DNA from 2 places in the Pseudoalteromonas sp. NZS37 genome. Region 2 is predicted to be linked to the other one. Evidence: riboswitches for the same ligand, from Rfam matches in the RefSeq annotation. Region 2 holds a riboswitch; the other holds the start of a gene.

Region 1 (15,922 bases), on a different contig from region 2:
ATAAATGCGTTCGTTTGACCACGTAGGCTGCTTTTGCTTAATCGCGTTTTGTACGTCTTTTAGGCTAAAGTCAGCCATTTTAAAACGTTTAAATAATAGCTCTAATACACCCCAATGTTCGGTTATGGTGTTTAGCAGCTTTTTAGCTGGGATCATAAGAGGTTACAACATCCTAGTATTTTATTATTGAGTTCTTTTAGAAGACTCATTATTACGTATTTTTAATTAACCTTGTCTGTATATAGTATTCGTTTTTAAGACCATTTAATAATAGTTTTTGCATAGAGGCAGTGCTAAAATTCGCGCCGAAAATAGGCACATGAAATGGAATGTTATTTGTGTGTTCTTTAAAACTATATCAAAGGTTGTTTAACTACCATGGTTTCCTCGATTATTCTAACCCTGATAGCGATTGCATTTTTACTGATCGTTATAGAAGATATAATCCATGTAAATAAAGCTAAAACCACGCTGTTTTTTGGTACGCTTTGCTGGATTCTTCTTTTTATATACCCTCTACACGGGCAAAGCCCCGATACAATTCAACATCTTTTAAATGAAAATATTTTAGAAATTGCCTCATTATGGCTGTTTTTAATGGCTGCAATGACCTTTGTAGCGTATTTAAATTCAAAGGGGTTTATAGAAAATATTGTGCACCGCGTTATGCCAAAAAGTATTAGCGAAAAAAAGCTCATGTTTTTGGTGGGTGGTTTTGCGTTTTTGTTTTCGTCGATTTCAGATAACGTAACAGCGACGCTTATATCGCTCGCGGTTGTTATGTCGTTAAAACTTGAACCTAAAAAACTCATTAAATACGCCACGCTTATTGTGTTTGGGGTTAACTCAGGTGGGGTATCGCTAATAACAGGTGACGTAACCACACTAATGATATTTTTAGATGGCAAAGTAACCATTGCTCATTTATTACTACTTATAGCGCCAGCACTTGCAAGCGTTATGCTGCTAGCCGCGTTACTGTCTATAGGTATGAAAGGGCGAGTTGAGTTTGCTGGTGCAGGTAAAACCCGCATTGAAAAAACCGACATAACCATTGCTGTTATATTTTTATCTACCGTAGTGAGCACACTTATGCTGAGTGTAGTTTACAGCGTACCGCCTTTACTCACCTTTTTGTTTGGCTTATCAGTGATGTTTTTAGTCGCGCAATTTTTAATGCGCAAAAAAGACATAAACAAAGACATAATCGACTTTGTTCGCGATATAGAATACGACACATTATTGTTTTTTGTAGGTGTACTTTTACTTGTAGGCGCACTTAAAGAAATTGGTATGTTGAGTAAATTTACCGACCTATATACGGTAATGGCACCCGAGTACGCAAACTACTTAATGGGCATATTATCAGCAGGGGTCGATAACGTACCGCTTACTGCTGCTTTATTAAAAGCCGATATAGTAATGAGCCAACAGCACTGGTTGTCGTTTACGTATGCAACGGGCGTGGGCGGTTCAATGCTTATCATTGGGTCGGCTGCGGGCATTATTGCCATGAGCAAAGTTAAAGCGCTTACCTTTATGAGCTACTTGCGTTTATCGCTGCATTTATTAATTTGTTACACGGTTGGGTATGCGGGCTCGTATTACATGGGCAGTTTTATTTAACTCATAAATTATTAAATGCTTGACAGCTAGACGTCTAAACGATAACTTTCAAAGCCCCGCTACTTAGTGGGGTTTTGTTTTATTGGCCATTGGTTAATAAAGCATTCAGAAGAGGTGCGATACTTAGGTACTTAATGTTAGGCGACGAAAGCCGATGATCATTAAGGAGGGAAGTACTCGCCGAGGAAAATAATGATACGTCGTCATTGTTTTTCGGTTTATGGGGCTGAATCCTCAAAACTGTCACCAATATAGGTGGAGAGCTTCTGGCAGTGGACTTATCTTCAAGCATTCCTTTGCCAAGTTCTTCTTGTTTTATTGCGATTTGGATATCGCGAAAGGAGACTAAATGACTACCCAATCAGCGCCACAAACAGTGCCTAAAACAGAGTTAAGCGCAAAATCAGATTACATCGTTGCCAAATTTGGCGGAACCAGTGTTGCAAACTTTGAAGCGATGAGTCGCTGTAGCGAAATTATTGTTGCAGATAAAAGCGTACGTATTGTTGCCGTGAGCGCTAGTGCCGGCGTAACTAACCACTTAGTTGCACTGTGTAAATCAAGTATTACCTCAAGTGAGCGCCAAGAACACATAAACGGCGTGCTTGCTATTCAACACGCTATTTTAGATGAGTTATCGCTAGATGCCGATTTAGCGGTTGGCTTTAACGAAACCCTAAAAGCATTTCAAACGTTGGCTCAAGAGTCACTAACAACCGATCAGCAACACGACGAGCTACTTAGCTTTGGTGAGCGTTTGTCGTCGTATTTATTTGCTCAGGTGCTGCGTTTACAAGGTTTAAACGCCGATCGCTTTGATGTGCGCAAGGTACTTAAAACCGACAGCCAATTTGGTAAAGCAACGCCCAATGTTGCAGCTACAGCGCAAGCCGCTAAAGAACATTTAATCCCGTTATTAGATGAGCAGGTAATTGTGACTCAGGGCTTTATTGGCAGCGACGAGTACGGTCAAACAACAACGCTTGGACGTGGTGGGTCTGATTACAGCGCCGCATTATTAGCTGAAGCAATTAACGCTAAAAGCGTGCATATTTGGACCGACGTAGTGGGTATTTTTAGCACCGACCCGCGTTTGTGCGCAAAAGCGACACCCATTGCACGTTTAAGTTTTGACGAAGCCGCCGAAATGGCGACCTTTGGCGCAAAAGTATTGCACCCAGCAACTATATTACCAGCAAGCCGAAGCCACATTAATGTGTTTGTTGGATCTAGCCGAGAGCCAGAGCGTGGCGGTACGTGGATTGAGCGCGAAAAGTCGCAGCAACCAGGTATACGCGCAGTAACGCAACGTAAAAACCAAATATTGCTTACGCTTAAAAGCCCAGAAATGCTACTAGCAAGCGGCTTTTTAGCACGCGTATTTACACTATTAAGTGAATACAATATATCGGTAGATCTGGTAACCACATCAGAAATCAGCGTAGCTATAACCCTTGATAACGCGCAAAACGCATCGCGCCCAGAGCTTGATCAAGAATGCCTAGATAAGCTTGCAGAGTTTTGCCATGTTTCGGTAGAAAACAACCTAACACTGGTAGCACTTATTGGCTCTGAGATTCAATTACGCCAACACGAAATGAACTTAATGAGTGTACTAAAAGACTTTAACATTCGATTAATTTGTCACGGTGCTAGTAAGCACAACTTGTGCTTTTTAGTAGAGCAAACTGAGTCAGATAACGTAGTGCAGTCTATTCATAGCCGTTTATTAGAAAACGATTTTGCTGCGTAAGTAATCGTTATTCAGGAAAAGCACCTAGTAAAGTTACCTAGTAAAACTACCTAGTAAAGTTACTTAACAAAGTCGGTTAATAAAAAGCATCGCCAGTCGGTGCTTTTTTTATGCACCACACTCACATCAAAACAAACATTGTTGTCACTGCTATCAGCTACAGTAATGCTATTACTGCAAGCGCTAAGCTTTGCACTATGTAATTCGTCAAACACATTGGGGCTAAGTAATTTTGCAATAGGGCGGCTGGTGGCTTTAGCAAGTGACTCTTTTAATGTCCAAATTCTAAAAAACGTATCTGCTTGGGCTTGGGTATTAGTAGGCTCAGTGATAAGTGTAATTTCATCATTATGATAAAAATGCTTAGCGAGCTTTTCAAACGGGCGCTTTAGGCTTACTTTTTCAATATCAAACCCAAACTCACTTTTATCAAAATTTAGCGCAACCCCAACTAAACCATGCGAGTGCGAAATACAGGTATTAATAACATCATCACCCACGTGTATTTGCAGTTTTGAGCTTGCCTCGTCAAATTCGGTACTCATTTTATTAAGCGCTACGTGCGCATATTGCGGCTGCGCTATTTTAATAAGGTGTTTTAACAATAACCGCGTAGCTAAATACTCTTGCTTAGCTTGCGGACTTTTACGGCGGTTTATAATAGTTAACTCAAATGGGCTTAAGCAATCGGGCAAATTAAAGTCACTAAGCTCAAGTGTTTTAGCATTAAATAATAAAATACTGTTACTCGCTAAAGACAAGTTTGCCAATTGAGTTGAAGTAATACTCAAGGCATTTTTAAAATAGTGTTCAGTCATAAAAGCCCTAAAGCAAAAGAAGTCGCTGATATTGTGAGCGGTTAGTGCCACTAATAAAGGCTGGGTACAATTTTATTACTCAGCTGGCATGAAATATGGTTTAATTCACAATAATCAAAATAATAACAGATTTGTAGATGTATGGCACAAGTGCGTGATGGGTTTCAAAGCCGACTTGGTTTTGTTTTAGCCGCTGCTGGCGCAGCAGTGGGTTTAGGTAATATTTGGGGTTTTCCTACGCAAGCGGCCAACCATGGTGGCGGTGCATTTTTACTGGTTTACTTTATTGTTATATTTTTACTTGCGCTTCCTGCGCTGTATACCGAACTTTATTTAGGTCACAAAGCACAAGCTAATCCTGTAAAAGCATTGGGCGATGCATGGCAAAACACTAACCGTAAAGTAGGTGCGGCAGCAGGTTATATTGGCCTTGCGGGCGCAGTTGTTATGCTAAGTTTTTATTCAATAGTGGCAGGGTGGATGCTCTCGTACGCTATTGAACCCATAACCACCTTTTTTGGGTTTACAGGCGCAAGCGAGTTTTTACATAGCGACTCAGTGCTGCGTAATTTTGTATTTACGCCGCTTATGCTTATTTTAACTGCCAGTATTATTTTAAAAGGTGTTAAATCGGGAATCGAAACCTGGTCGCGCCGTTTAATGCCACTGCTACTCGTATTGCTTGTTGGTTTAATTGCCTACATTGCAACACTTGATGGCGCAAGCGAAGGCTTTGCCGCGTATTTAATTCCTGATTTTAGCCAAATACTCGACCCTAATTTAATTATTGCTGCAATGGGGCAAGCGTTCTTTTCGCTCTCACTAGGAGTGGGTTGTATGATGATTTACGGCTCGTATTTACAACCAGATGCTAATTTACCAAAGCTTACAGTAGGTGTTGCCTTACTTGATACTGGCGTTGCTTTTTTAGCGGGGTTACTTATTATTCCTGCTATTTATGTGGCGCAGCACAACGGTGTTGAAGTATTTAGTGGTGGTAAACTGATTGGCGAAGGGCAGCTTATTTTTGCTATTTTACCTGAGCTATTTAGCACCATGGGTGAAATTGGTTTATTAGTCGGTTTATTGTTTTTTGTATTAATGTCTATCGCATCGGTTACGTCAACTATATCGACCACCGAAATTCCGGTAGCGTTTTTAGTTGAAAATCACAACGTTAGCCGCACCAAAGCAACATGGGCAGTAAGCGCCGTTGTACTTGTGTGTGCAAGCGCAATTATACTAAATTTTGATTGGTTATTTGGCTTAGTTATTATGCTATTTACCCAATACCAATTGCCGCTTATGGGCTTGTTTTACTTTATTACGGTAGGTTGGATGTGGCAGCGTGGTAATAAATTACATCAAGCAACAACCGGCGTACATTACTGGTTTGCTCAGTATATTCGTTTTGTTTGCCCAATATTAATGACCTTGGTATTTGCAAACGTTGCCTTTGGTTAATTTTATCTAAGCCCTAAAATAAATTAATAAAGCGAAGTGAGTTTAAAACGCACTTCGCTTTTTTTGTGCCTGTTATTTAGGTGTAGCCAAGGTCTTTATAAAACCTCATTAGTCAGAGGCCTACCTTCATTTACTTCAAGCGCGTTAAGTAGGGTTGTGTTTGCTATTTCGGTGAGTGCTTCTTGGGTAAAAAAGCCCTGATGGCCTGTTACTAAAACATTTTTAAAGCTCACTAAGCGAGAAAATATATCGTCTTGGTTTATTTCGTCACTATGGTTTTTAAAAAACAGCTCCGACTCTTGCTCGTAAACGTCGAGCCCTAAATACCCTAGTTTTTTAGTTTTAAGTGCATTAATGCACGCTTTGCTGTTAAGCAGTGCACCGCGAGAGGTGTTAATAAGCATAACGCCGGTTTTCATTTTACTAAATGCCTCATCATCTATTAAATGATGAGTTTGCTCCGTTAGGGGGCAATGCAAAGAAATCACATCGCTTTGGCTAAGTAAGGTATCTATATCGGTAATTGTATAATTGCCAGGTTGTGCGTAGGGGTCGCACACTAATACTTTAGCGCCAAAGCCATTTAAAATGTTGCACAGCGCAAGGCCAATTTTACCGCAACCTACAATACCCACGGTTTTATTGTGCAAGTTAAAGCCTAGTAATCCGTTTAAATCAAAATTGTCTTCGCGTACGCGGTTATACGCTTTATGGGTTTTACGGCTAAGCGTTAGCATAAGTGCAATACAATGCTCGGCTACTGCTTCTGGGCTGTATGCTGGTACGCGTAATACTTTAATTTTATGTGCTTTTGCTGCAGGTAAATCAACATTATTAAATCCTGCACAGCGTAGCAAAATAGTATTTATGCCTTGGCTTGCCAGTTGCTCAATAACGGCGGCGTTTACGGTGTCGTTAACAAACACGCATATGGCATCAAACCCGTTTGTTAAAATGGCCGTTTGTTCGCTCAGGGCTTGTTCAAAATACGTTATTTTTATATCGCGGTGACCGCGTGTACTTTGTTCAAAAAAAGGCAGTTCGTACTTTTGAGTACTAAAAAAAGCAATGTTCATGGTAATAGCCTCGACGCTTAAGGAGTATTATTTATTACTAATACAATAAACTACTTTATAAACCTGTGCTTTAGTAACACGCATTTTATTGATTTAAATTAAGCCCTAATTTATGCCTTAGCCGACGTAAACAAAGGTATTTTTGACGATACTTTTTTACCACCTCTGGCAGCGCTTAACTTTGCGGCTTGCAGTAGGTTGCTTTCTATTACTTGTTTAAGTGTTTCGGGCTTAGTACGTGGTGCATAGCGTGCAACAAGTTGCCCTTGTGAGTTAATTAAAAACTTAGTGAAATTCCACTTAATTGCACGATTTTGCGAAATACCCCGCGTATGCGACTTTAAATAATTAAACAACGGATGTGTTTCTGGCCCATTTACCATTACCTTACCAAATACCTCAAACGAGGTATTAAATTGATCTTGGTAAAAGTCTTTAATGGCTAAATTATCAAGCGGCTCATTTTGGCCAAACTGGTTACACGGAAACGCAAGCACAGTAAAACCATTGCTTTTGTATTGCTGATAGAGCTTTTCGAGCGCATTTAATTGCACCGAAAAATTACACTTACTCGCTGTATTAACAATAAGGACGGTTTTGCCCTGTAATTGGCTAAGAGAAAAATTTTCGCTGTTAAAAAGTGGTGCATTAAATTGATAAATATTATCCATAGGTTACCTACTTACCTTTCCCGCTAAGGAAATTTTATAAAGACTTTCATTCGCTTTTTTATCGACCGGTTGACATAATCGAGGTCTAGTTTCTAAGTTATCAGTTAAATAGGTCATTTTTATGTCAATGAAAGTCGCATTTATAGGTTTAGGCGTAATGGGTTACCCAATGGCGGGGCATTTAGCAAAAGCAGGGCACAGCGTATGCGTTTATAACCGTACTCAAGCTAAAGCTCAAACGTGGACTGCAGAATTCTCAGGAAGCTTTGCATCAACCCCGCGCGAAGCTGCCAGCAATGCCGACATTGTATTTATGTGTGTTGGTAACGATGACGATTTACGCTCAGTAGTGTATGGCGACGACGGCGTGTTAGCGGGCATGTTACCGCACACTGTTTTGGTTGATCACACCACAACTTCTGCCGAAGTAGCACGTGAAGTCGCTGCAAAAGCGGCTCTGCAAAATATCGACTTTATAGATGCGCCTGTATCGGGCGGACAAGCTGGCGCCGAAAACGGCGTATTAACGGTTATGGCGGGTGGTAGTGAAGCTGTATTTGCTAAAGTACAGCCAGTTATGGCGGCGTTTAGTCGTTTTAGCCAATTACTAGGCGGCGTTGGCTCGGGACAACTTTGTAAAATGGTTAATCAAATTTGTATTGCTGGTGTAGTGCAAGGTTTAGCCGAAGGCTTACATTTTGCCAAGCAAGCTGGGCTTGATGGCGAAAAAGTTATAGAAACCATTTCTAAAGGTGCTGCCGGTTCGTGGCAAATGGAAAACCGTTATAAAACAATGTGGGCAGGGGAATATGAGTTTGGTTTTGCCGTAGATTGGATGCGTAAAGATTTAGGCATTGCACTCGATGAAGCTAAAAACAACGGCGCTACTTTACCAATGACCGCAACGGTCGATCAATACTACGCCGATGTACAAGCACTCGGCGGCGGCAGATACGACACCTCAAGTTTACTAGCACGCATTGAAGCACTGCATAAAAAGTAACGCTGTAGACGCGAAGCTTGCTTGCGTGACGGGCAAAGCCCGTAAAGTGATTTATTCACAAAGAGGTTTAGAGGCGCTGCGCTTTTAGAGGAAGTAATAAGTCTAAAACGGTTGTTGCTTTTATGTTTACTTATTTATTTCTCATTCGCTTCTCTTTGTGAATAGAGTTTTATTTAAGTAATTAAAAGCTGTGCTTTTCACGTGAGCAAGCTCTACGTCAAAGTGTAGATATCAGTTTTACTTTGTAGACGCGAAGCTTGCTTGCGTGACGGGAAAAGCCCGTAAGATTTATTCACAAAGAGGTTATGAGGCGCTGCGCTTTTAGAGGAAGTAATAGATCTAAAAAACTATTGTTTTTATGTCTTCTCATTTACTCCTCATTCGCTTCTCTTTGTGAATAGAGTTTTATTTAAGTAATTAAAAGCTGCGCTTTTCACGTGAGCAAGCTCGACGTCTACCGCCAAAGTGTCGATATGAGTTTTACTTTGTAGACGCGAAGCTTGCTTGCGTGACGGGCAAAGCCCGTAAAAGTGACTTACTCACAAAGAGGTTATGAGGCGCTGCGCTTTTAGAGGAAGTAATAGATCTAAAAAAGATTGTTTTTTATGTCTTCTCATTTACTCCTCATTCGCTTCTCTTTGTGAATAGTGTTTTATTTAAGCAATTAAAAGCTGTGCTTTTCACGTGAGCAAGCTCACCATCCACCGTTAAAGTGTAGATATCAGTTTTACTTTGTAGACGCGAAGCTTGCTTGCGTGACGGGCAAAGCCCGTAAAGTAATTTATTCACAAAGAGGTTATGAGGCGCTGCGCTTTTAGAGGAAGTGATAGATCTAAAAAGATTGTTGTTGGTCTTTATGTTTTCTCATTTACTCCTCATGCTTTTCTCTTTGTGAATAGTGTTTTATTTAAGTAATTAAAAGCTACGCTTTTCACGTGAGCAAGCTCAACGTCTACACCGAATTACATGCTTTGTGCGTAGTTATACAGCGCCTTTAAAATTGTAAGATTTTTTTCGCTGTCGTCATGCTCATGCGCTAGGTTCTCAAGGGTGATCATAAAATCTTGCGCATTAATCGATGGTTGATCTTCCCCGTGCATTAACTTGTTTTGGCAATACTGGCGCCATTGGTCAAGCTCTTGCTGGTTTAGCGTTTCAGGCCAGTTACGGGCGCGGTATCTAAACAACAATGTATTAAACTTTTTATCTTCAAAGTCTAACTTCAATCCAGCCAATTCATCTGGTTTTGCATCACGAATAATCGCAAATTTAGCTTTATCAGCATGGCTTGTAAACCCATCGTAAAGTAAGTAGTCAACGTTAGTGGTTGCGCTGTAATCGCCTTGTTCGTTAAACACTTCCGTTACTTTATCGCGAAGGTCGGTATTGGCTTTTAAAATAGCTAAGTTAGCTAAGCACTGCTCGCGGTCAATGCCTAAACGGGCTGCGTTTTCAGGTAATAATGTTTTAGCTGGGGCTAAAATAGGGCACTTGTTTAAATGCACTAGTTTTAAGCCAACAGGTAAATCGTCCTCGGCTAAATCTACACGTTTGGTGTATAAGCGTTTGCGTAACTCTTCTACGTTTAAATCAATGAGTACTTGCGGGTTTTGGGTTAAATCAAAACAAATAACCGCGTTTTTATTAACCGGATGAAAGCTCATTGGTGCAACCCAGCTTGTACAGCCTTGTGTTGCAGGTATGCGCGACGTGGTATGCACTAGCGGCGTCATGTTAAATACATCAACCAATTCAGCAAGGGCTTTTTTATTACGCAAACCAAAAAAGAAGTTATACAGCTTTGGTTGTTTTTCTTTTATTAGTTTAGCCAGTGCAATAGTGGCGGTTACATCGCTTAGCGCATCGTGCGCTGCGGCGTGTTCAATACCATTAGCTACGGTTAAATGCTCTAGCTTAAAGCTTGGGCTGCCGTCTTCTTTTAACGGCCATTCAATACCTTCAGGGCGCAGTGCGTAACACGCACGTACTAAATCAATAATATCCCAGCGGCTATTGTTATTTTTGTATTCACGCTCGTATGGGTCATAAAAGTTACGGTAAAAGCTATAACGGCTTACTTCGTCATCAAATCGAATACTGTTATAACCGGCAACACAGGTGTTTGGTACACTAAATTCGGCATGAATTTTTGCTATAAACTCAGCCTCAATCAGGCCTTTTTTCATCGCCACTTGTGGTGTAATACCCGTAATTAAACACGCCTCAGGGTGAGGTAAGTAATCCGCTTGCGGCTTACAATATTCAATAAGTGGCTCGCCAATAATATTTAAATCAAGATCGGTACGAATACCCGCAAACTGGCTCGGCTTATCCTTTTGAGGGCTCGCTCCCCAAGTCTCGTAGTCGTGCCAATAGATTGTTGCTTGATTTTGCTCTTGATATGCCATGCTGAAAACCCTGAGTAGTTAACTTTAAAGCGCCTAAATACGCGCCAAGTTACTAAAATAATGAATTATTTAGATTATGGCATATGGGCGAGGGAGTTTATAGGTTTGGGTGAGGATTTAAAAGAAAGAGAAATATTGTGTTTAACGGCATTAGTATTTATTACAAGACTAATTTAACAACCAGAATGAATTTTATTAAATATATATTGCTTTATTCTTCGTAATTAAATTACTTTGATATTATTTAAGGACATAGAGGTTTAAAATGGATCTAATATTTAGGAAATTAAAAGAGGTGAGTTCCTTCATCTCAGAGCAGTTGAATAGAGATTTTTTAAACTTGAAGAAAATCATCAAAAATCATTACTTGCTAGTAACTAGTATCGGAGGATTAATTTTTACGCTTATATGCTATTCATATACGGTTATATTTTATAGAGGCTTTGGTATTAATATATTTGAATTCTCCGATATAACGGAGATTTATAGGTTAAGTGCAAATGGAGATATTACTACTGTTTTAATTGCTACATTTTTTTTGCTTATACAATGCTACTTTGCATTTTTAATGTTTCACAATAAGAAAATTAATTATTTTGGTATAGCTATCTCTATGATGCTTTTTATCATTTATATGTTACCGATCATTAAAGTTATTGACTTGCATGAGCAAAGAAAGAACTTCGCTAGATATGATATAAAAAATAAGTGGTCAACTGACTTAAAGTGCGTGTCAATATTATCATCTACAGATAAATTTATGCTTCTATGGGAGCATACAGACGATAAATTTTTAGCCGTAAATATAAATAATGTGATGACGGTGAAAAAACGATTAGCATCGAAACCTGAATTTTCTTATAAATCCGACATAGCAAAGCCATCCCTGAATAACAACGTAAAATCATTGCTGACAGAAAAAAGCATACTTGAACAAAAACTTTGGAGTAGTAATTTAAAGAACAAATGTAATCTTGACTTAGATCCATTCCAAGTTAATTAATAAGCGGGCATTAGACTAAAGTCTATAAGTTAATTTTCTTCACTTATTAGGTTTGTTTTAATCGTTTGTAGGTTTTGTGTTAATTCTCTAAAGTTCAATTGTCGGCAACAAGTACGACTTAACCAACAGGACTACGACCATGAAACTTACTCTTATCAAAACTATCGCTCTTAGCTCACTACTTACATGTTCAGCTGCTGCAATGGCTGATCAAAGTGATTACAAATTAATGGTTATTGAAACTGCAACAGCGCCACAGCCACTTGAGCAATCATTTAATAGCTGCGCACTGAATGTTAAGTCAAAAAATTACGCTGAAGCTGAAGCAATTTGTACTAAAGCAATCGCACTTTTAAAAGACGCAGATGGCCCTAAATTTAAAGTACGCCAACTTACATCGTTTGCATTAAGCAACCGTGGTGTTGCACGTTTAAAAGCGAATAACGACACTGCTGGCCTTGCTGATTTATACGAAGCAAACCAAATGTCTAAAAGTGCAATGGTATCGCATAACTTAACTCGCGCTAAAGAAGACTTATCTTTGATAAGCGCTTTATAAAATACTTAAAAAAGTATGATATAAAATAGCGAGAGTAAAAAAGCCCATGTTAGGTTAATTCCTAACATGGGCTTTTTTGTTTTATTTTACGCGTGAGTTAATACTTTAAATACGTTAATTGAGTAGGGTGTGTATTTATAATTAATATTTTGGGTATGCTTGTTTAGGCTACACGAATATAATACGAGATAACCGTATAAAAAATAATAACCCTTCTGCTTTGCTTGTTTTGAGCAAGGCATCATTAAATAAATATTGAGATTTAAACCATGGCACCAGGAACCAGCCTAAGCGTACTTGAAATAAGTGCGATATTTTTATCAATTACCGCGTTACTCACCTATGTAAACCATCGCTTTATTGGCTTGCCAACAACCATTGGCGTTATGGTTATTTCGATGCTTTTGTCTATCGGCGCTATATTTTTGGGCTTTTTAGGGTTTGATGACCTTATAGATTACGAAGTGAGCTTGCTCGATCAGTTAGATTTTACTGAAGTTTTGCTTGATGGCATGCTCTCTATGCTACTTTTTGCTGGGGCGCTGCATGTAAATGTTAGCGATTTAAGGCGCTATAAATTACCAATAGGTATTTTGGCCTGCGTTGGTACGTTGCTATCAACGGTTATTATTGCTGGTGCACTTTATTTAGTTCTTCCTTTGCTTGGTTTTGATTTAGCGTTTATTTGGTGTTTACTGTTTGGCGCATTAATTTCGCCAACCGATCCGATTGCGGTAATGGGTATTTTACAATCTGCGGGTGCGCCTAAAAGTATTGAAACCGTGATTGCCGGTGAATCGTTGTTTAACGATGGTATAGGCGTGGTTATTTTTGTGCTTTTATTGGGTGTTTTATCAAGTGGTGATATTCCTACAACCTATTATGTAGCGCACACGCTGGCGGTTGAAGCCGGTGGCGGTATTGTTTTTGGTTTGGTATTAGGTGGTATTTTATATTACTTACTTAAAAGTATTGATAGTTATCAAGAAGAAGTACTACTAACTCTAGCGGGCGTTATTGGTGGTTATGCACTTGCTAGCCATTGGCATTTGTCGGGCCCACTTGCAATGGTAATGATGGGGTTAATGGTGGGTAATCATGGTCGTAGTATGGCTATGAGCGACAAAACACGCCATTACGTTGATTTGTTTTGGGAGCTGATTGACGAAATTTTAAATGCCATTTTATTTGTACTCATAGGGCTTGAAGTCGTCATGATTGCATTTTCGAGTAATTTGTTTATTGCTGGTGGCTTAACTATTTTAATAGCATTACTCGCACGTTTAATCGTTGTGGGTATAACAACCACTACATTTAATAAGCAATTAGAGTTGCCATCTGGCGCATGGAAAGTTTTAACCTGGGGTGGCTTGCGTGGTGGTATTTCGGTTGCATTGGTATTGCAGTTACCTGATGGGAACGAGCGGGATATTTTATTGGCTCTTACTTATGCGGTTGTGGTGTTTTCTATTTTAATTCAGGGTTTGAGTATTGGTAAAGTAGCCAAAACTATCCGTTAGAAATAAATTGGTTAGACTAAACCTGTTAAATGTAATTTTTTAAAAAGCGTGTGAAATAGCTGTATTTCACACGCTTTTTATTTTTCTTATAAAACAAAAGGGCAATTAAAACGTAAAGCTGAGCTGCACACCGCTGTAAATATGTTCTTGTGCTTCCCAGTAGTCGCCATCTATTTGGCGCGCACGGGTAAATACTTCTATTTTAAATGGCTTAAAGTGATAACCCGCACCTATACCTGCGTAACCGTCTATGTCGTTGTTCGATTTTTCTATTTGGTAGGTGTTATCGCCTCTATCGTTTTTAAAGGCAAGTTCGAACAGATCTAAGCCAAGCTCGGCGTATATAAAAAAGTCATTAAAATAACCAAGCTTCATTCCGTTGTCCCACGTTATAAATTCTTCTTGCTCGCCTTGTTTATTATCGATTACTGCCGCGCCAATTGCGCTGGTAAAAACAACACCAAAGTTACTGTAATTTTGCTTAACCATCATTTCTACACCTGCAGATGTAATGCTGCTATCACCATTAAATTCTGATTTTATAAACATACCGGTGTTAGGCATGTTGTTACCGAGCAAAAGCCTTGCGTTAGCATTTTGGCTAAATGATAAAAGCGTGCTTAATAAAACAAAAAGAGGAAGTGTGTGTTTCAAAAAAGTTAACCCATTAATGATGAAAAGTTACCAGAGCTACAATTATAAATACATAACTTAGTATTGCATGTAATTAAATGTATAAATTTGTTTGATTGTTACTCAGCTATGCAAAAACAAGGTGCTTAAAATAAAACCGACTAAATAAAAGCATAAATAATTATATGTATTTTAAAATGCAAAGTAGCGATTTTAGGCACGGAAGATGGTGCGTAAGTTATTTAAATATATAGAAAAAGTTTAAACGTATTAGACTAAGGTCTATAGGTTAATTTTTCTCACTTATTAGGTTTGTTTTAATCGTTTGTCGGGGTTGTGGTAATTCACTAAAGTTCAGTTGTCGGCAACAAGCACGGCTTAACTAATCAGGAATATGACCATGAAAACACTTATCAAAACTATCGCTCTTAGCTCACTATTAACATGTTCAGCTGCTGCAGTAGCTGATGCAAGTGATTACAAATTAATGGTTATTGAAACTGCAACAGCGCCACAGCCACTTGAGCAATCATTTAATAGCTGCGCACTGAATGTTAAGTCAAAAAATTACGCTGAGGCGGAAGCAATTTGTACTAAAGCAATCGCGCTTTTAAAAGACGCAGATGGCCCTAAATTTAAAGTACGCCAACTTACGTCATTCGCATTAAGCAACCGTGGTGTTGCACGTTTAAAAGCGCATAACGACACTGCTGCACTTGCTGATTTATATGAAGCATCAAAATTGTCTAACAGCTCAATGGTATCGCACAACTTAACTCGCGCTAAAGAAGAGTTATCGTTATAAAAAACCTTTATAACGCGTTTTATAAAGTGCTTACTACAGCATGATATAAAATAGCGAGAGTAAAAAAGCCGATGTTGGGTTAAACCCCAACATCGGCTTTTTCGTGTTTATTAACTTTGTATAGTGTTATACCAATCCGCAATAATACTTAATCATTTTGCGGGGCTAAACGTGTCGCTACCTGCGTTAAAAAATTCTCATTTAGAACAACCAAATAGCGAATTTTTTGCCTAGCTATCAACACGTTTTTCCATCCTCAAAATAGATCACTTAATTAAGCGAATTGGTATTATTAAAAAATAAAAAAATGTATTTTGCTATTTATTGTTTAGTGATTTGCGTGGTTTTTAACTAATTGTAATTACTAAGTATTTTTATAGGTGTTAGACTAAAGTCTATAGGTTAGATTTATTCACTTATTAGGTTTTTTTTTATCGTTTGTGGTAATTGAGCTAACACTCTAAAGTTTAGTTGTCGGCAACAAGTACGACTAACAAATACCAATTTTATTAAAACATGATTATTTTAGCGAATTAAATAACTCACTAACGGCGTTAAAAAATTACTTATATAGAACGACTAT
Region 2 (15,922 bases):
TAATAAGTAACCAGCGTAACTGCTCGTGCTCACGTACTTGAATGTGATCGCCACTGCATTTATGCCAATAGATTAACTGACCAATGCTGTGGCTATTTTCAATAAATTGATCGCTCAGCAAACCCGTCAGTGAATTTATATAATTGATTTTTTCAGTCATATTCTCAGCATAAACTAGCAACGTTAAAGCGCAATGACCTTTGTCATTATTTTTTTACGTTATTTTGCAGCCATCACCAAAGTCGTATTTGCAGTTTTTTTAAGATGGAGTATGGTATTTGCCATAATAATGCCACTCAATTTAATTATTTTATTTTTTTAGCTTGGTAGATAACCAATACTATTAGTATAGCGCCGTAGCCTTTTTTTTGACTTTTATTTACGGCTTATATAACAACAGGAGTATGTATGTTTCAGGTAAGCACCCCACAAAGTAGCGAAGATTGGCAAGCGTATTACCAATTGCGTTGGCAGGTATTACGCGCGCCTTGGGGCGAGCCTCGAGGCTCTGAACAAGACGATATGGAACAAGACTCTGAGCACCGCTTTATAAAAAATAAAGAAGGCGAAGTGCTAGGTGTAGCACGTTTGCACTTTAACAATCATGAGCAAGCACAAGTGCGCTACATGGCAGTTGCAGAGGGGAACCGTAATCAGCATATTGGTAGTCGTTTGCTTCATGAGCTTGAAAAAATAGCATGGACACAAAATGCCGATGAACTGGTTTTGTTTGCACGCGAACGTGCGCTTGAGTTTTATAAACGCCACGGTTACGAATTAAAAGAAAAAGCGCACTTAGCGTATGGCGATGTACAACACTTTAAAATGGTAAAGCAAAAACCGTGTGAGCCAGGCTGGTTCCGTCATCCAAATTGGACGCAAGTACTACAAAATACGTGGCGTGAGTCTATTCCAATTAGTGACGCGATGGGTATTAAGGTAGAAAGCTATACCGATTGGCAATTTACAACCAGCGCCGACCTAGACGCTAACTTAAACCTACATAACACCATGTTTGCAGGCTCTATTTATAGCTTGGCCACGCTAACAGGTTGGGGCGCTACGTACTTAGCGCTTAAAGAAGCTGGGCTTGAAGGTAATATTGTATTAGCCGATGCTAACATTAAGTACTTAAAGCCGCTTACTACCGACCCACGTGGTTGTGTTGATATACAAACCTGTAAGGGCAAGTTAAGCGATTTAGAAACCGACGGTAAAGCAAGTTACGTAGTGCCTGTAACTATTTACGATGGTGATAACGTGGTTGCAGAATTTGAAGGGCAGTTTGTAGTAAAAAAATAACTGTTTAGCTGTTCAAAACACAAAAAAGCCAAGCGATGCTTGGCTTTTTTGTGTGTAAAACTTAGAGAAGTATCACAGCAGATCGGTTAATAATATACCTACACCAATACGTTCTACATCCGCATTGTAATCAATTAAGCTTTCGCCATAACCGTTAAAGTATTGTGCATAACCACGAACGCGGCCCCATAAAGGAAACGACCAGTCGAGTTGAATTGCACCACGATTATCTGAATTTAAGTTGTTACGTGTCATAAAGCTAAATTCATGGTCATGAAAACGATACGCGCCGCTAAACTCAAAGTAACCCATGTATTTATATATGTCTGGGTTGTCGTCGCCATTGGCTTCTAAAATATCTTCTTTTTCGTCCTCAGCTATTCGGTACCAAGGTTTAAAGCTAAAAACAAAGCCTCTGTTTTCCCAGATAAAGTCTGCATAAATACGGTTCCACGAACGTGAGTTTGGTTGGCTTCGACCATTTGATTGATGCGAAATACCTAATGCGATTGCCATTTCGTCGCCCCATAATACGTTTTCTGGGTCGAGGTAATTTATCCAAAATATCTCTGGTTCGTAGTTGGTTTCACGAAATGGAGAAGAAATTTCTGAGTTATAAATCTGCCAATATGATTGCAGTGTAAAGCCAAAAAATATGGCTTGGTCTTTATCCGAAAAATCATCGTAAAGAGGCACTTTTATCGATAGCTGGTATTTTGCTTCTAAGTTGTCGAGCGGTTCACCGTCGTTATCGTCGGTTAGTGCATCAAAGCCATCAAATGGGCGATCGTTTGGGTGTGATACGTACGAAAGAGGTAAAATATAGTTACGCTTATGTGGAGTAATTACATTTCTATTTTTTTTACCAACTTCTTCACGAGCTTGGCGTTTATCAAGCGCGGTAAGTTGTTTGTTTTCTTCAAGAGCTGAACACTTTTTACGAAGATCGTCTAATGTTTGTTTACCATCTCCGCCAATTACCTCATTTAAAATACACTGCTTTACAAGTTCGATGTCGTTGTCTTGCTCATTTGTAGCAACTTCTTCTTGTGCGAAGGTAGCTGTACTTATTAAGGCAGAAAGTGTGATCCAGTGGCGCCAGCTCATTGTAATTCCTTGTGAGTTTGGGTTGTTGTATGCGTTAATTTAATTATAACGTCTTTTTACATATGTAACGGTGAACTTTTACTGAATTTGTATTTATAACAAGTTCACTACGTATACAAAGTAAATATAGATCAGAAAAAAAGCGGCCTAAGCCGCTTTTTTAATGCACATTAACTATGTGCTCTCACGCAATGAGAAGGGTGAGCTAAAGCTCAAATACGTTAGTAAAAAACTTATAAAGCTCGGTGCCTTGGTTAACACTCGCTGAGGCAAAGTGCAAAATGGCAATTGCATCGCAATCGAGAGTAAGTGTTTGCAGTGGTTGCTCGCTTAAGTAGCGCTCCATTCGCAAAATATTGGCAATAGGCTCACCGGCTTTAATGTGTCCGCCAAGCGGGGCTATGTATTCAACCATGCCGCCAATAGGGGCGTAATAAGCAAAGTAGTCATTTAAATTACATGCATAGCGAGTGATATTAGCTGGCGTATGCGGCGCGTTTTGCAGTACGCCTTTGTGATTTAAGTAACTTAAAATGCTGTTAGCATCGTTTAGTGCTTCTTTTAAGTCTATTTTTTCTTGGCTGCCTAGCTCTACAGTAAATGCTTCTACAGGTATTGATAATTCGCGACCTTGCCCACTAAGTGCATCACTTAAATGCCACCATGGGCAAAAGTTAGCTTCATCCATTGCACCGTCAAAATCACTAGGAATAAGCAGTACATGTTCAATATTAAAGTAACGTGCGCTGTCGGTTGCATAGGTTGGGCAGTACAAATGTTTGCTTGAAATAGGACCTGTGTGTAAATCGAGTACTATATCAGCTTGATGAGCAAGCTTTTGTAGGTTAAGCGCAATGCGTTTACCCGTATTAAGTAAATAAGCAGGGCCGTTAAGTTTGTTGTCTACTTCTTCAATAAGCGCCTGTTTGAAGTTACTTTTTAATGTGGCGTCATCATACTGAGTATGATTTTGTGCAAACTGTGCCACTAAATTTTTATTGTAGTGATACATGCGATTCCAATTAGTGCCCGTAATCGGATCGAACCTGCCAAGGGTAAACTCGCCAGATTTTTGATTACAACCAATTGGGTTAGCATAAGGTACTAATGTAATATCGCCATTAAGGTTTAGGTGTTTTAATTGCTCAAGTAGCTGAAAAATAACTGCGTTACCTTGCACTTCAGCGCCATGCATATTGGCCTGAACATAAACACTAGGCCCTGTGCCATCGCCTTTTAAACGATACACCGGAATTGTAAGCGGTAAGCCGTTTGCAACTTCCCCTACTACAATGTTCTCTTGGCTGATGTGTGTTGTATTACTCATGCTTATTACCTTAAGTAGTGGCTGGCATTTTCGGCTTGGCGAACACAGGTAAGTTCACCGTTTTGCAATGTGTACTCGCCGGCGAGCTCGTGGCATAAAAAATACGGCATACTTTCGGTAAAGCCGTAAGCACCGCATTGGCTAAACACTAGCCAGTCATGCTCATTTAAATCGCTTGGCAGGTTATGCTCACCTAAGCAATCAAGCGCTGTACAAAGCGGGCCGTATAAAGTGACCGCTTGAATTTTAGCACTGGATTCACGCAGTAACGCAGCAGGAAAATCTTGGCTGGTAACAGCAGGGCGTAATAAGTGATTTATACCGCCGCTTAAAATTACTTGTTCTTGATTGTAGTTTTGTTTGCGCTCTACTACTGGGTTTGCGTAATGACCGCATTCGCCAACGGCATAGCGACCAAGTTCCATCCATAATTCTTCTACACCCGCATCATTTTTAATTTTAGCGAGCGCAGCTATTAAGTCATCCCAATCAAGCGTTGCTTCATTTTGTGTATAAGGAATACCTAAACCGCCACCTAAATCTAAAACTTTAAGATTGATGTTTAAATCGCTGGCAAGTTGGCTAAGTGGTGCAATCATTTGTGACCACAATTCGCTTAGCTTTTGCGTGCTAAGCATGTTGCCCCACTGAAAAATATGTAAGCCGTCAAACTTAAGTGTAGGGTAGTCGGTTACATTGAGTGCTTGCCACTCATCACAACCCAAACCAAACGGCGTAAGGCTGTCGCCGCCCAGTGGGTTTTTTTCACCTTCAGGCCAGCGTAATTGCACTCGCAGTAATACTTGTAACTGCGTATTTTGTAGTTGCGCTTGTTGGTTTAACCAACGTACTTGATTGAGGCTTTCGGCTACGAATATACGTACTCCGCGCTCAATAAAGTGTTTAATTTGTTTAGGGCTTTTTGCAGGCCCTGTGTTGAGCACGCGCTGTGAGCTAATACCTTGTGCTAGCACTTGCTCAAGCTCACCTTTACTTGCTACGTCAAAATTAAAGCCAGCGCTGTCTAAGCTTTGAATAATTTTAGACAGTGGATTTGCTTTTACCGCGTACCACAGTTTTACATCGGTTTGCGCAACTAAACGTGCAAGATGCGCGTTTAGTTGATCTAGGTCGTAAACAAAAAAAGGTGTATCAAGTTGTTGTGTAATTGTATTTACAGCGGTTTTGATAGGCGTGCTCAAAAAGCTCATTATCGTAAAACCTCTTCAAGCAATAATGATGCATCGCTTTTTTCGTCGCGGTATTTAACTATTAACGCACACGACATGCTTAAGCCTTGCTCGCGCGCCCACTCGTTTGACGCAGGGCGAGAGCCTGGTATTACAATGGCATATTCTGGGATTGGCTCGCCTTTATCAAGTTGGCGCTCGTTTACGCAGTCGTATACCGGAATAGTTGCTGATAAACGCACGCCTGGGGCAAGTACTGCACCTTTTTTAATAACTACACCTTCAACAATAATACAGCCAGCGCCAATAAAGGCGTCGTCTTCTACAACTACTGGGCTTGCACCAATTGGCTCAAGTACACCACCAAGCTGCACTGCAGCACTTAAATGTACGTTTTTACCTACTTGTGCACACGAGCCAACTAATGCGTGGCTATCTACCATTGTGCCTTCGTCGATGTATGCACCAATGTTTACATACGCTGGTGGCATAATAATCGTGCCTTTAGCAACATAAGCACCACGGCGAACACTAGAGCCACCCGGCACCATACGTACGCCATCGTCAGTACTAAATTCTTGCGGAGCTAAGTTATGTTTATCAACAAAACCACCTGCAAACTCAGTATTAGTGCCATTTTTGAAGGCATCCAAAATGCCTTGTTTTACTTCTACGTTAGCTTGCCATTGGCCGCTTTCGTTTTGTGATGCTGCGCGTACTGCGCCCGATTCTAAATTATTTAATAGTTCTAACCAGCTCATTATAAAAACCTGTATTTAATGCCAAGATAAAATGGTGTTGTTTGCAGTTGTGATGCAATCGGTTTGAGTTAACTCAAGGTGTGTTAAAGGTGGACGAAGTTGCGGGCTGCTTAAGCGGCCTTGCAAATGCATCAATACCTTTACGGGAATAGGGTTTGCGACAGCAAATAAGCTATTAATAGCGCTTGACCACTGGGCAAATAAATTAGGGTGTTGGCCACTTAAGCTGCGTTTAACAAACTCGTGAGTTTGTGCGGGCCATGCATTTGCAGCTACCGACACTAAACCTTTTGCGCCAGCTTGAGCAAAATAAGGCATCAGCGCATCGTCGCCACTAAAAATAGCTAAATTAGGCGCAGCTTGGCGGTAAGCTTCAAACTGAGCAATGCTGCCGCTCGCTTCTTTTAACGCCCATAAATTTTTATTATTTTGTAAGTTTTGAATTGTTGCCGTTGGAATGCTAACAGCACTTCGACCCGGTACGTTATAAAGCATACACGGGTGAGCACTTGCATTAAGTAGGCTTTCAAACCAATGAGTTTGACCTATAGCGCCGGGCTTTGCATAAAGCGGTGAGCCAAGTAAAAAGCTATGAATTGGGAGTGTATTACAGTAGTTAACCCACTCAATTTGTTGCTTTAAGTTACTACCGCCCACAGCAACCATGAGTGGTACTGCTGGTTTTAGTTGGCATACGTGTTCAACAATGGCTTGTTGTTCTTTTAGCGTTAGTGCTAAACCTTCGCCCGTACTGCCAAGTAGTAAAATACCGTTATGTGCCGCTTCTTGATCGCTAACCAATTTAGTTAACGTGTTGTAGTCAACATCGCCGTGTTGATCAAATGGCGTTACGAGCGCGGTCCACAATGAGTAGTCGTTTAAATTGAAGTTGTTGATCATCTCTCACGAACTTATAATTTGTACCAACTTTATTAAAAACGTGATCATTTTAGCGATAACTAATTTAATGCAATTGATATTATTCGAAGAGTTAAAAAGCTTTATGGAAGGAGCCGCATTAACGTCGTTCGAACTAATAATTCGAAGAGCGAATGGGCTTAAAATAATAGGGCGCACGGCCTTAATATTTAAGACCAGAAGCTCTCCACCAAACTAATAAGCTGCTTTTTATAAGCAGCTATTGGTGACAGTCGCTAGGGTTCAACCTAGTCGCCCGAAATAAACACCTCGCAAAAGTGGTTACTTCTCGGCGTTAATTCCCCTCACGTATGCTCACTGGAGTTTGCGCTCCTAACATACGCTACCTGAATAACGCACCTCTTCTAGCCCTTTGCACCTGTTTGTAGAGTAAAACTTACAAACCTGTGCAATTTAAATAGGGTAATTACGGCGATTAAAGCATTTTAGCCATCTGGGTGTCAAGCTACTAAATACAGATTAATTCACCGAAAAGAGGGGTGGTTACGTATTGGGTGCTTTTCTCGTACACTAGACCCATAGTAGAAGTAAGGTATTAATCAGATGGAAAAATTTAGCGATATTTATAAGCGAGCGGTAGAGCGAAAAGGCTCTGAAAAAATGCTTAAGTTATTACTCGCAAAACCGCTATCTAAAAAACAACTAAGCACGTTAAGTGACGACGATTGGCTTGAGGAATTTACTCGAAAAGTATTTCAAAGTGGCTTTTATTGGTCAGTCATTAATAATAAGTGGCCAGGCTTTAGAGAGGTTTTTTGGGATTTTAGCGTTGATAAGTTATTAATGATGCCACCCGATATGCTGGAACAAAAAGCAACGGATGAGCGAATTGTTCGTAACTATAAAAAAGTAAAAACAATTACCGAAAATGCTTACATGATCAACGAAATAGCAGGGGAACATGGCAGTTTTAGTCAGTTTATCGCTAATTGGCCAACAGACGATATTATTGGTTTATGGGCGTATTTAAAAAAGCATGGTGCGCGTTTAGGCGGAAATACAGGGCCTTATGCACTGCGAGCACTTGGTAAAGATACTTTTTTACTATCACGCGATGTAGAGAGTTACTTACGGGCCCATAAAATTATAGACGGCGGCTTACAAACTAAAAAGTCACTAAATGCAGCCCAAGCCTTTTTTAACGAAATGCAAAAGCAAAGCGGCTTAAGTATGCAAGAGTTAAGCTTAATTGTTGCTTATGGCGTAGGTGACAACCGTGTTGGTATAAGTCAGCAATAATAGGAATTACCATGAAATTAGTGCCAAGATACACAGACATTACGGAAAACTTTGCGATAGAAGATTTCCCTGCAAGTGTTGCCTTTCCTCAGTTATTACTGTGGAACGAGAGCTTAGCAAAAGAGTTTAATATTAACGTTGCAGCTGATTTGCGTGCTAGCACTTTTAGCGGTAACGAAAAACAGGCGATTCCTGCAGTAGCACTTGGTTACTCTGGGCACCAATTTGGACATTTTTCACCACGTTTAGGCGATGGGCGAGCGCATTTACTGGGCGCTATTAATGATGATAAAAACCAGTTGTGGGATATTCAATTAAAAGGCTCTGGTGCTACTCCTTACTCAAGAGGGGGAGATGGGCGTTGTGCTCTTGGTCCTGCTATTCGTGAATACGTAATGAGCGAGGCAATGCATGCACTAGGCATTAAAACCACACGCTGCTTAGCGGTTGTTGGTAGTGGTGAAACGGTTTATCGTAATCCGCCACAAGCAGGCGCCATAGTGACTCGTTTAGCAACGAGCCATATTCGTGTTGGCTCGTTTCAATATTTAGCGACGCAAGGCGATGTTGAAGGACTTAAAAATTTAGCCGATTTAGCTATAGAGCGACACTGCCCAGAAATAACAGATACAGGATCGCAGCGCTATTTAGCATTTTTAGGCGCTGTGATTAAAAACCAAGTTAAGCTAGTTGTGAGCTGGATGCGTGTTGGCTTTATTCACGGAGTAATGAATACCGATAATACGCTAGTAAGCGGAGAAACCATTGATTACGGCCCGTGTGCCATGATGAATAGCTTTGACTTTGATACTGTATTTAGCTCTATCGACAAACAAGGTCGGTATGCATTTGGTAATCAACCTAATATAGCTAACTGGAACTGTGCTCGTTTAGCTGAGAGTTTAATACCGCTTATCAGCGATGATGACGAACAAGCTGTTTCGTTAATGACGCCATACATTAATAGCTTTGCTGAGCAATTTAATACTGAGTTTACGGCTATGTGGGGACAAAAGCTGGGTTTAAATGAATCTTGCAATAGTAGTGGCGAGTTAATCGCAGAGTTGTTAGCACTATTAAAAGATAATCAGCTCGATTACACCAATACCTTCGATGCGCTTACTGAATCCTTAAAAGAAGAAGTAGTAATACCAGAGTCGCTAATTGAATGGAGAGCTAAGTGGGTAAGCTTAACCGACGATAATAGTTATGAAATAATGAGAGCTGCAAATCCTCGTGTAATACCGCGTAATCATGTGATCGAAGAAATAATTGCACAATATAACGCTACAGGGTCTAGTGAGTTACTACAGCGCTTTATAAAAATAGCCAGTAACCCGTATTCTGACAGTGAAAAATTATCAGAATTTCAGGCTGCACCGATAAATGATAATGATTACCAAACTTTTTGTGGTACTTAATACTTAACTTTGAGTATAACTACATGATTAAAAAGAGTCATTTTTTAATCAAATATGTGCATATACCTAGGGTAATGTTAATTCTGGTGGTATTATGCGCCGAATTAAAGCCAAGCAATATTTCTTTGCATTTATAAGTGCATTTAATTTAATTGCTCTTACATTCCTTGCTAAGTACTAATTTACAACAAACTACTATATTTATTTTTCAATAAAGTTTTAATTTCGCCTATAGTAAGTGGATGTGTGTTGTGACGAGGCATAGAAAAAAGTTATAAACTTTATTTTTCGTTAAGTATTGATTAACAAAGGCTCAGTTAGTCTATATAAAACTGATTGAGCTAGTATCGATTAGCTACAATTTAAAATTGTTCAAATGGGAAGAAAACAATGAAATTAAAATCACTTACAATTGCAATCGCGTTGGCTGCAACTAGCGCATCTACATTCGCTGCTGATAAAGAAGAAGGTTTCTACATTGGCGCATTTGGCGACTATTATGACGCATCTTGGAAAAACATGCGTGCTCAAGCTGGTCTTGATGTAAATGAATCAACTGGCTGGGGTGTTGAAGCCGGTTACCGTTTCAGTGATTACTGGAGCGCACGTCTTGAATATGCAGATATGGATTTTAATGCTTTTGATAAAGTTGCTGGCAACCGCAACGGTATTGATGGCGAGCGTTACGGTATTGATGCTCTTTACCATTTAAATGGCGGTCCTTTCTACGGTCTTTTCGGTATTAAAGAAATAGACGTAGTAGATGACAATACATTCTTAAATGCAGGTGTTGGTTACCAACATTTCATTACAGATGGCTTATTTGTAAATGCTGAAACAGCTGTATACCAAGGTCTTGACCGTGGTTACACAGATGTAGGCGCTAAAATTGGTATTAACTACTTATTTGGCCAAAATTCAGCTCCTGTAGAGCCAGTTAAACCAGCTCCAGAGCCTAAGGTAATTGAAGTAGCTGTAGCTCCTACAGATAGCGACAACGACAACATTCCTGATGCAGATGATAAGTGTGCTAACACACCTATGACTGATGCAGTTGATGGCACTGGTTGTACTTTATATGAAGATAAAGAAGTGACTGTAAGCTTATTGGTGACTTTCCCTAACAATGCTTCAGCAGTATCTACTCAGTACTTAAACGATATTGAAAAAGTATCTGCATTCTTAAAAGATTACCCAGATACAACAGTACTTTTAGAAGGTCACACTTCTTCTGTAGGTAAAGCAACTTACAACAAATGGTTATCTAAAAAACGTGCTGATGCAGTAGCTAAGCAATTAGTTACTGATGGCATTGCTAAAGACCGTATTACTACAGTTGGTTTAGGTGAAGAGCGTCTTAAAAATGATGCAAACACTAAAGCTGCAAACGCAGAAAACCGTCGTGTAGAAGCGCATATCAAAACTATCAAAAACGTTAAAGTTTTACGTTAATTAAATAGTTTGTAATAAAAACCCAGCCAAGTGCTGGGTTTTTTTATGGCTGTAATAAATTAATATTGGTTAATGGTAATGATTCTTACTTAACAAGTATTCATGAAAATAGTTTTTACTACAACCACTATTCATAGTATTTATAATCGGTATAATCAGTTGCGTAACTGGATGGATTTTCATCTATCCATAAAAGCTTTATAATTACGCGTTAGAATACTATAAGTATTGGGTAACTTATTTGCGCTTGAAGCGCTACCGGATACTTTCACGTCACCAAGAGGGCAATATTGTGCTACAAGAATATCGTAAACACGTAGAAGAACGTGCCGCGTTAGGTATCGTACCAGCGCCATTAGATGCTCAGCAAACTGCTGATCTTATTGAATTAATCAAAAATCCACCTGCAGGTGAAGAAGAATTCATTTTAGATTTGTTCATTCAGCGTATACCAGCAGGTGTTGATGATGCTGCTTATATTAAAGCGGGCTTCTTAGCAGCTGTAGCTAAAGGTGAAACTAATTCTCCACTTGTTTCTAAAGAAAAAGCGGCAGAATTATTAGGTACAATGTTGGGCGGTTACAATATTGCACCAATGATTGACCTACTTGATGACGAAACACTTGCACCAATCGTAGTTAAAGGCCTTTCAAATACATTACTTATGTTTGATGCGTTCTACGATGTAGAAGAAAAAGCAAAAGCAGGTAATACATTCGCTAAGCAAATTATTGAGTCTTGGGCAAATGCAGAATGGTTTACTAATAAGCCAGCTGTTGCTGAAAAGATTTCAGTTACTGTATTTAAAGTAACTGGCGAAACAAATACTGATGACTTGTCTCCTGCACCAGATGCATGGTCTCGTCCAGATATCCCACTTCATGCTTTAGCAATGCTAAAAATTGAACGCGATGGTATTACACCTGATAAAGCGGGCGAAGTTGGTCCAATTACTCAGATTGAAGAATTAAAAACTAAAGGTTTACCACTTGCTTACGTAGGTGATGTTGTTGGTACGGGTTCTTCTCGTAAGTCTGCAACTAACTCTGTACTTTGGTTTATGGGCGATGATATCCCGTTTGTACCAAACAAGCGTGTTGGCGGTGTATGTTTAGGTAATAAAATTGCTCCAATCTTCTTCAACACAATGGAAGATTCAGGCGCATTACCAATCGAATTAAATGTTGATGAACTCAACATGGGCGAGCAAATCGACATTTATCCGTACGAAGGTGTTGTTAAGCAACATGGTACTGATAAAGTGATTTCTACTTTTGAGCTTAAATCTGATGTGATTTTAGATGAAGTTCGTGCTGGTGGTCGTATTCCACTAATCATCGGTCGTGGTTTAACTGATAAAGCGCGTACATCTCTTGGCTTAGGCGCAACTGATACATTTAAAGTACCAACAGCAACAGAAGTTTCTGATAAAGGCTTCACACTAGCGCAAAAAATGGTTGGTAAAGCATGTAACGTTGCAGGTATTCGCCCAGGTCAGTACTGTGAGCCTAAAATGACAACTGTTGGTTCGCAAGATACAACAGGTCCTATGACACGTGATGAACTTAAAGATCTAGCATGTTTAGGTTTCTCTGCAGATTTAACAATGCAGTCATTCTGTCATACATCAGCTTATCCTAAGCCTATCGATGTAAGCACTCACCATACGCTTCCTGATTTCATCATGAACCGTGGCGGTGTTTCACTTCGTCCAGGTGATGGTATTATTCACTCGTGGTTAAACCGTATGTTATTACCAGATACCGTAGGTACTGGTGGTGATTCACATACACGTTTCCCATTAGGTATTTCATTCCCAGCAGGTTCGGGTGCAGTAGCATTCGCAGCAGCAACAGGTGTTATGCCACTTGATATGCCTGAATCTATTTTGGTTCGTTTTAAAGGCGAAATGCAACCAGGTATCACTTTACGTGACCTTGTTCATGCAATCCCTTACTACGGTATCAAACAAGGTTTATTAACAGTTGAGAAAAAAGGTAAAATTAACGAATTCTCTGGTCGCGTACTAGAAATTGAAGGCGTTGAGCACCTAACTGTTGAGCAAGCGTTTGAATTATCAGATGCATCTGCAGAGCGTTCGGCAGCAGGTTGTACTGTTAAGTTATCTAAAGAGTCTATCTCTGAATACCTTGAGTCAAACATTGTTATGCTTAAGTGGATGATTTCTGAAGGTTACGGCGATGTACGTACGATTGAACGTCGTATTACTGCAATGCAAGATTGGTTAGCTAACCCAGAACTAATGGAAGCTGACGCTGATGCAGAGTACAAGCATATCGTTGAAATTGATTTAGCTGAGATTAAAGAACCTGTTCTTTGTGCTCCAAATGACCCAGATGATGCGCGTCTTCTTTCTGATGTTGCGGGCGAGAAAATTGATGAAGTATTCATCGGTTCTTGTATGACTAACATTGGTCACTTCCGTGCTGCTGGTAAGTTGCTTGATGGCTTTAAAGGTCAACTTCCGACTCAGCTTTGGGTTGCTCCACCTACTAAGATGGATAAAGATCAGCTTACAGAAGAAGGTTACTATGGTATTTTTGGTCGTGTTGGCGCACGTATCGAAACTCCAGGTTGTTCACTATGTATGGGTAACCAAGCACGTGTTGCAGATAAAGCTACTGTTGTGTCTACCTCTACACGTAACTTCCCTAACCGTTTAGGTAATGGCGCAAACGTATTCTTAGCATCATCTGAGCTTGCTGCAATTGCTGCAATCATTGGTAAATTACCAACAGTTGCTGAGTACCAAGAATATGCAGCGAAGATCAATGCAACGGCTTCAGATACATACCGTTACTTGAACTTCCACCGTATGCCTGCTTACACTAAAAAAGCAGACAACGTGATTATCCAACAAGCTGTATAATTTTTAGAGTTTGTTTAAAAACCCGCTTAGGCGGGTTTTTTATTGGCTAAAATAAATATTAGATAGTTCATGCTTCTTTTTTTATATTATTGTATTAACTCTAGACATAAATTGCTTTTAAAGTAATTAATCGCGCAAAAATTCCTATCAAAATGCATTAAAATCCTCATCAATATTCTCATTATTTTAGGCGAGATTTTATGACAGCATTAAACAACCAGAATTTACTGCAACTACGTTTTGTTAACCAAGCAAATATTGATTTGGTTAAGCCTTCTTTTGATAACCTGCCTGCAAATCCATATGCAGATGGTGCCTTTCGTAAACGTCGTTACTCAGTAGTTAAAATGCAAAATGGTGAAATAAAGTTACAACAAACCAAAGCATTTGTTCAAGACGATTCAATTAATACTTTTCAAGGTAATGTAGAGCGTACTTACGAAAACCTAGAGCAAAGTTTACTTGAATCAGAAGGCATGAAAAGCATTGTAAATGAGTTTCGCCAACTTACCGGTATTGATGAACAGCGTGATATTGAAATTCATCAGTTCCGTATGCTTGCTATTAATAGTGATACGCCAGCAGCGCCAGAAGGCGTGCATCAAGATGGTTTTGACCATGTATGTATATGCGGTGTTTCTCATGAAAATTTAGAAGGTGGCGAGCTACTTGTATACGAAAACAAGCAAGCTGAGCCTTGTTTTAAAATGGAAATAAAAGACGGCATGTTTGCATTAATAAATGACCGTCAAGTGTGGCACAACGCAACACCTATGAACAAAATTGATGCTAGCAAACCAGGTTACCTGGATTGTTTTGTATTAACGTCTTAAGGAAGTTAGGCATGAACATAACGCAATTACGTGAGCAGTTTCCTGCATTAATGCAAAACGTTGATGGTAAATCGCCAATATTTTTAGACGGACCAGGTGGCTCGCAGGTACCAACATCGGTGCTTAATGCGATGACAGCTTATTTAGGTCATTATAATTCGAACTTAGGTGGCGCGTTTTTTTCAAGTGATAAAACAGTTGAGTTGATGGCGAATGCGCGTCAAGCAGCCGCTGATTTACTTAATGCACCTAGCTCACAACACATTGTGTTTGGTCCAAACATGACCAGCCTAACATTTAGCTTTAGCCGTGCTATTTCACGCGACTGGCAGGCTGGCGATGAAATAATTGTAACCAATGCCGATCATTTCTCAAATGTATCGTCGTGGCAGCAAGCTGCAGAAGATAAAGACGTAAAGGTAAATACAGCGCTTATTAATGAAGCTGATTGCAGCTTAGATATGGTGCAATTTGAAAGCTTATTAAACAGCAACACTAAGCTTGTAGCGGTAACTTACGCTTCAAATACCACAGGTTCAATTAATAATATTAAACGTATTGTTGAGCTTGCTCACGCTGTAGGCGCACTTGTTTATGTTGATGCCGTACATTACGCACCGCACGAACTTGTTGACGTGCAAGCGCTTGATTGCGACTTTTTAGCCTGCTCTGCATATAAGTTTTTTGGCCCGCATTTAGGTCTGGTTTACGGTAAAAAAGAACATTTAGACGGGTTTACACCTTATAAAGTTGAGCCAGCTAAAGACGTAGCACCAGGTCGTTGGGAAACCGGCACACAAAGCTTTGAAGCCATGGCGGGTTTTATCGCGGCTGTTGATTACATTGCAGCAATTAGCGAACTTGACGATAGCCATTCACGCCGCGAAAAGCTAAGCATAGCTTTTGCTAAAACTAAACAACACGAAATGGCGCTTAGTGAGCACTTTTTAACGCGCTTGGTAAACTATCCACGCATTAAGTTGTTTGGTATTGATGACTTTGATCGCTTAAATGAGCGTACACCTACTTTTGCTTTAATTTTTGAAGGGCTTGAGCCGCGCGCCGTTTCAGAATTTTTAGGTAAGCAGCATATTTGCGTGTGGGATGGTAACTTTTACGCGCAAGGTTTGTGCAAGCAACTAGGTGTGCTTGATAAAGGCGGTGTAGTACGTATTGGTTGTATGCACTACAACACGATTACTGAACTTGATAAGCTATTTGACTTATTTGATGAACTACTCGGTTAATCATGTAAGTTTTGGTGCGCTAACTCTTTGGCGCACCGTATATTTGTTCTGCGCGGTTAAACAGTACCCACGAGGTTAAAATATACTTATCGTTTGATACTGGCTTATTACCTCTGTGGGTATGTGTAAAGTAGCCAGGAGCTATTACCATAGTGCCTTTTTTAGGTGCTATTTTACGATTTTGATAGTAAAACTCCGTTTCACCGCCTTCATC

Evidence for each region. Region 2 has a riboswitch for lysine ahead of dapA (4-hydroxy-tetrahydrodipicolinate synthase). Riboswitches for the same ligand answer to the same signal wherever they lie in the genome.
Region 1: another riboswitch for lysine. It lies ahead of lysC (lysine-sensitive aspartokinase 3); the one in region 2 lies ahead of dapA (4-hydroxy-tetrahydrodipicolinate synthase).

Annotation. Positions count from the first base shown of each region.
Region 1 covers NZ_JADYXL010000002.1:376,892-392,813, reverse strand. The annotation lists gene I6F47_RS05095 (hypothetical protein) at 1-156, opposite strand, end outside; gene nhaD (sodium:proton antiporter NhaD) at 379-1,626, shown strand; lysine riboswitch at 1,728-1,900, shown strand; gene lysC (lysine-sensitive aspartokinase 3) at 1,976-3,379, shown strand; gene I6F47_RS05080 (4'-phosphopantetheinyl transferase family protein) at 3,439-4,197, opposite strand; gene I6F47_RS05075 (sodium-dependent transporter) at 4,339-5,661, shown strand; gene I6F47_RS05070 (2-hydroxyacid dehydrogenase) at 5,757-6,737, opposite strand; gene I6F47_RS05065 (glutathione peroxidase) at 6,848-7,408, opposite strand; gene I6F47_RS05060 (NAD(P)-dependent oxidoreductase) at 7,530-8,411, shown strand; gene sbcB (exodeoxyribonuclease I) at 9,374-10,819, opposite strand; gene I6F47_RS05050 (hypothetical protein) at 11,085-11,822, shown strand; gene I6F47_RS05045 (hypothetical protein) at 11,962-12,381, shown strand; gene I6F47_RS05040 (cation:proton antiporter) at 12,651-13,901, shown strand; gene I6F47_RS05035 (hypothetical protein) at 14,007-14,555, opposite strand; gene I6F47_RS05030 (hypothetical protein) at 14,935-15,339, shown strand.
Region 2 covers NZ_JADYXL010000008.1:95,334-111,255, reverse strand. The annotation lists gene I6F47_RS15485 (spermidine synthase) at 1-160, opposite strand, end outside; gene I6F47_RS15480 (bifunctional GNAT family N-acetyltransferase/hotdog fold thioesterase) at 409-1,302, shown strand; gene I6F47_RS15475 (phospholipase A) at 1,375-2,409, opposite strand; gene I6F47_RS15470 (succinylglutamate desuccinylase/aspartoacylase family protein) at 2,615-3,736, opposite strand; gene I6F47_RS15465 (PLP-dependent decarboxylase) at 3,742-4,947, opposite strand; gene I6F47_RS15460 (2,3,4,5-tetrahydropyridine-2,6-dicarboxylate N-succinyltransferase) at 4,947-5,687, opposite strand; gene dapA (4-hydroxy-tetrahydrodipicolinate synthase) at 5,703-6,587, opposite strand; lysine riboswitch at 6,778-6,978, opposite strand; gene I6F47_RS15450 (DNA-3-methyladenine glycosylase I) at 7,170-7,865, shown strand; gene I6F47_RS15445 (protein adenylyltransferase SelO) at 7,877-9,286, shown strand; gene I6F47_RS15440 (OmpA family protein) at 9,677-10,738, shown strand; gene acnB (bifunctional aconitate hydratase 2/2-methylisocitrate dehydratase) at 11,031-13,628, shown strand; gene I6F47_RS15430 (2OG-Fe dioxygenase family protein) at 13,829-14,461, shown strand; gene I6F47_RS15425 (cysteine desulfurase-like protein) at 14,473-15,708, shown strand; gene I6F47_RS15420 (2OG-Fe(II) oxygenase) at 15,728-15,922, opposite strand, start outside.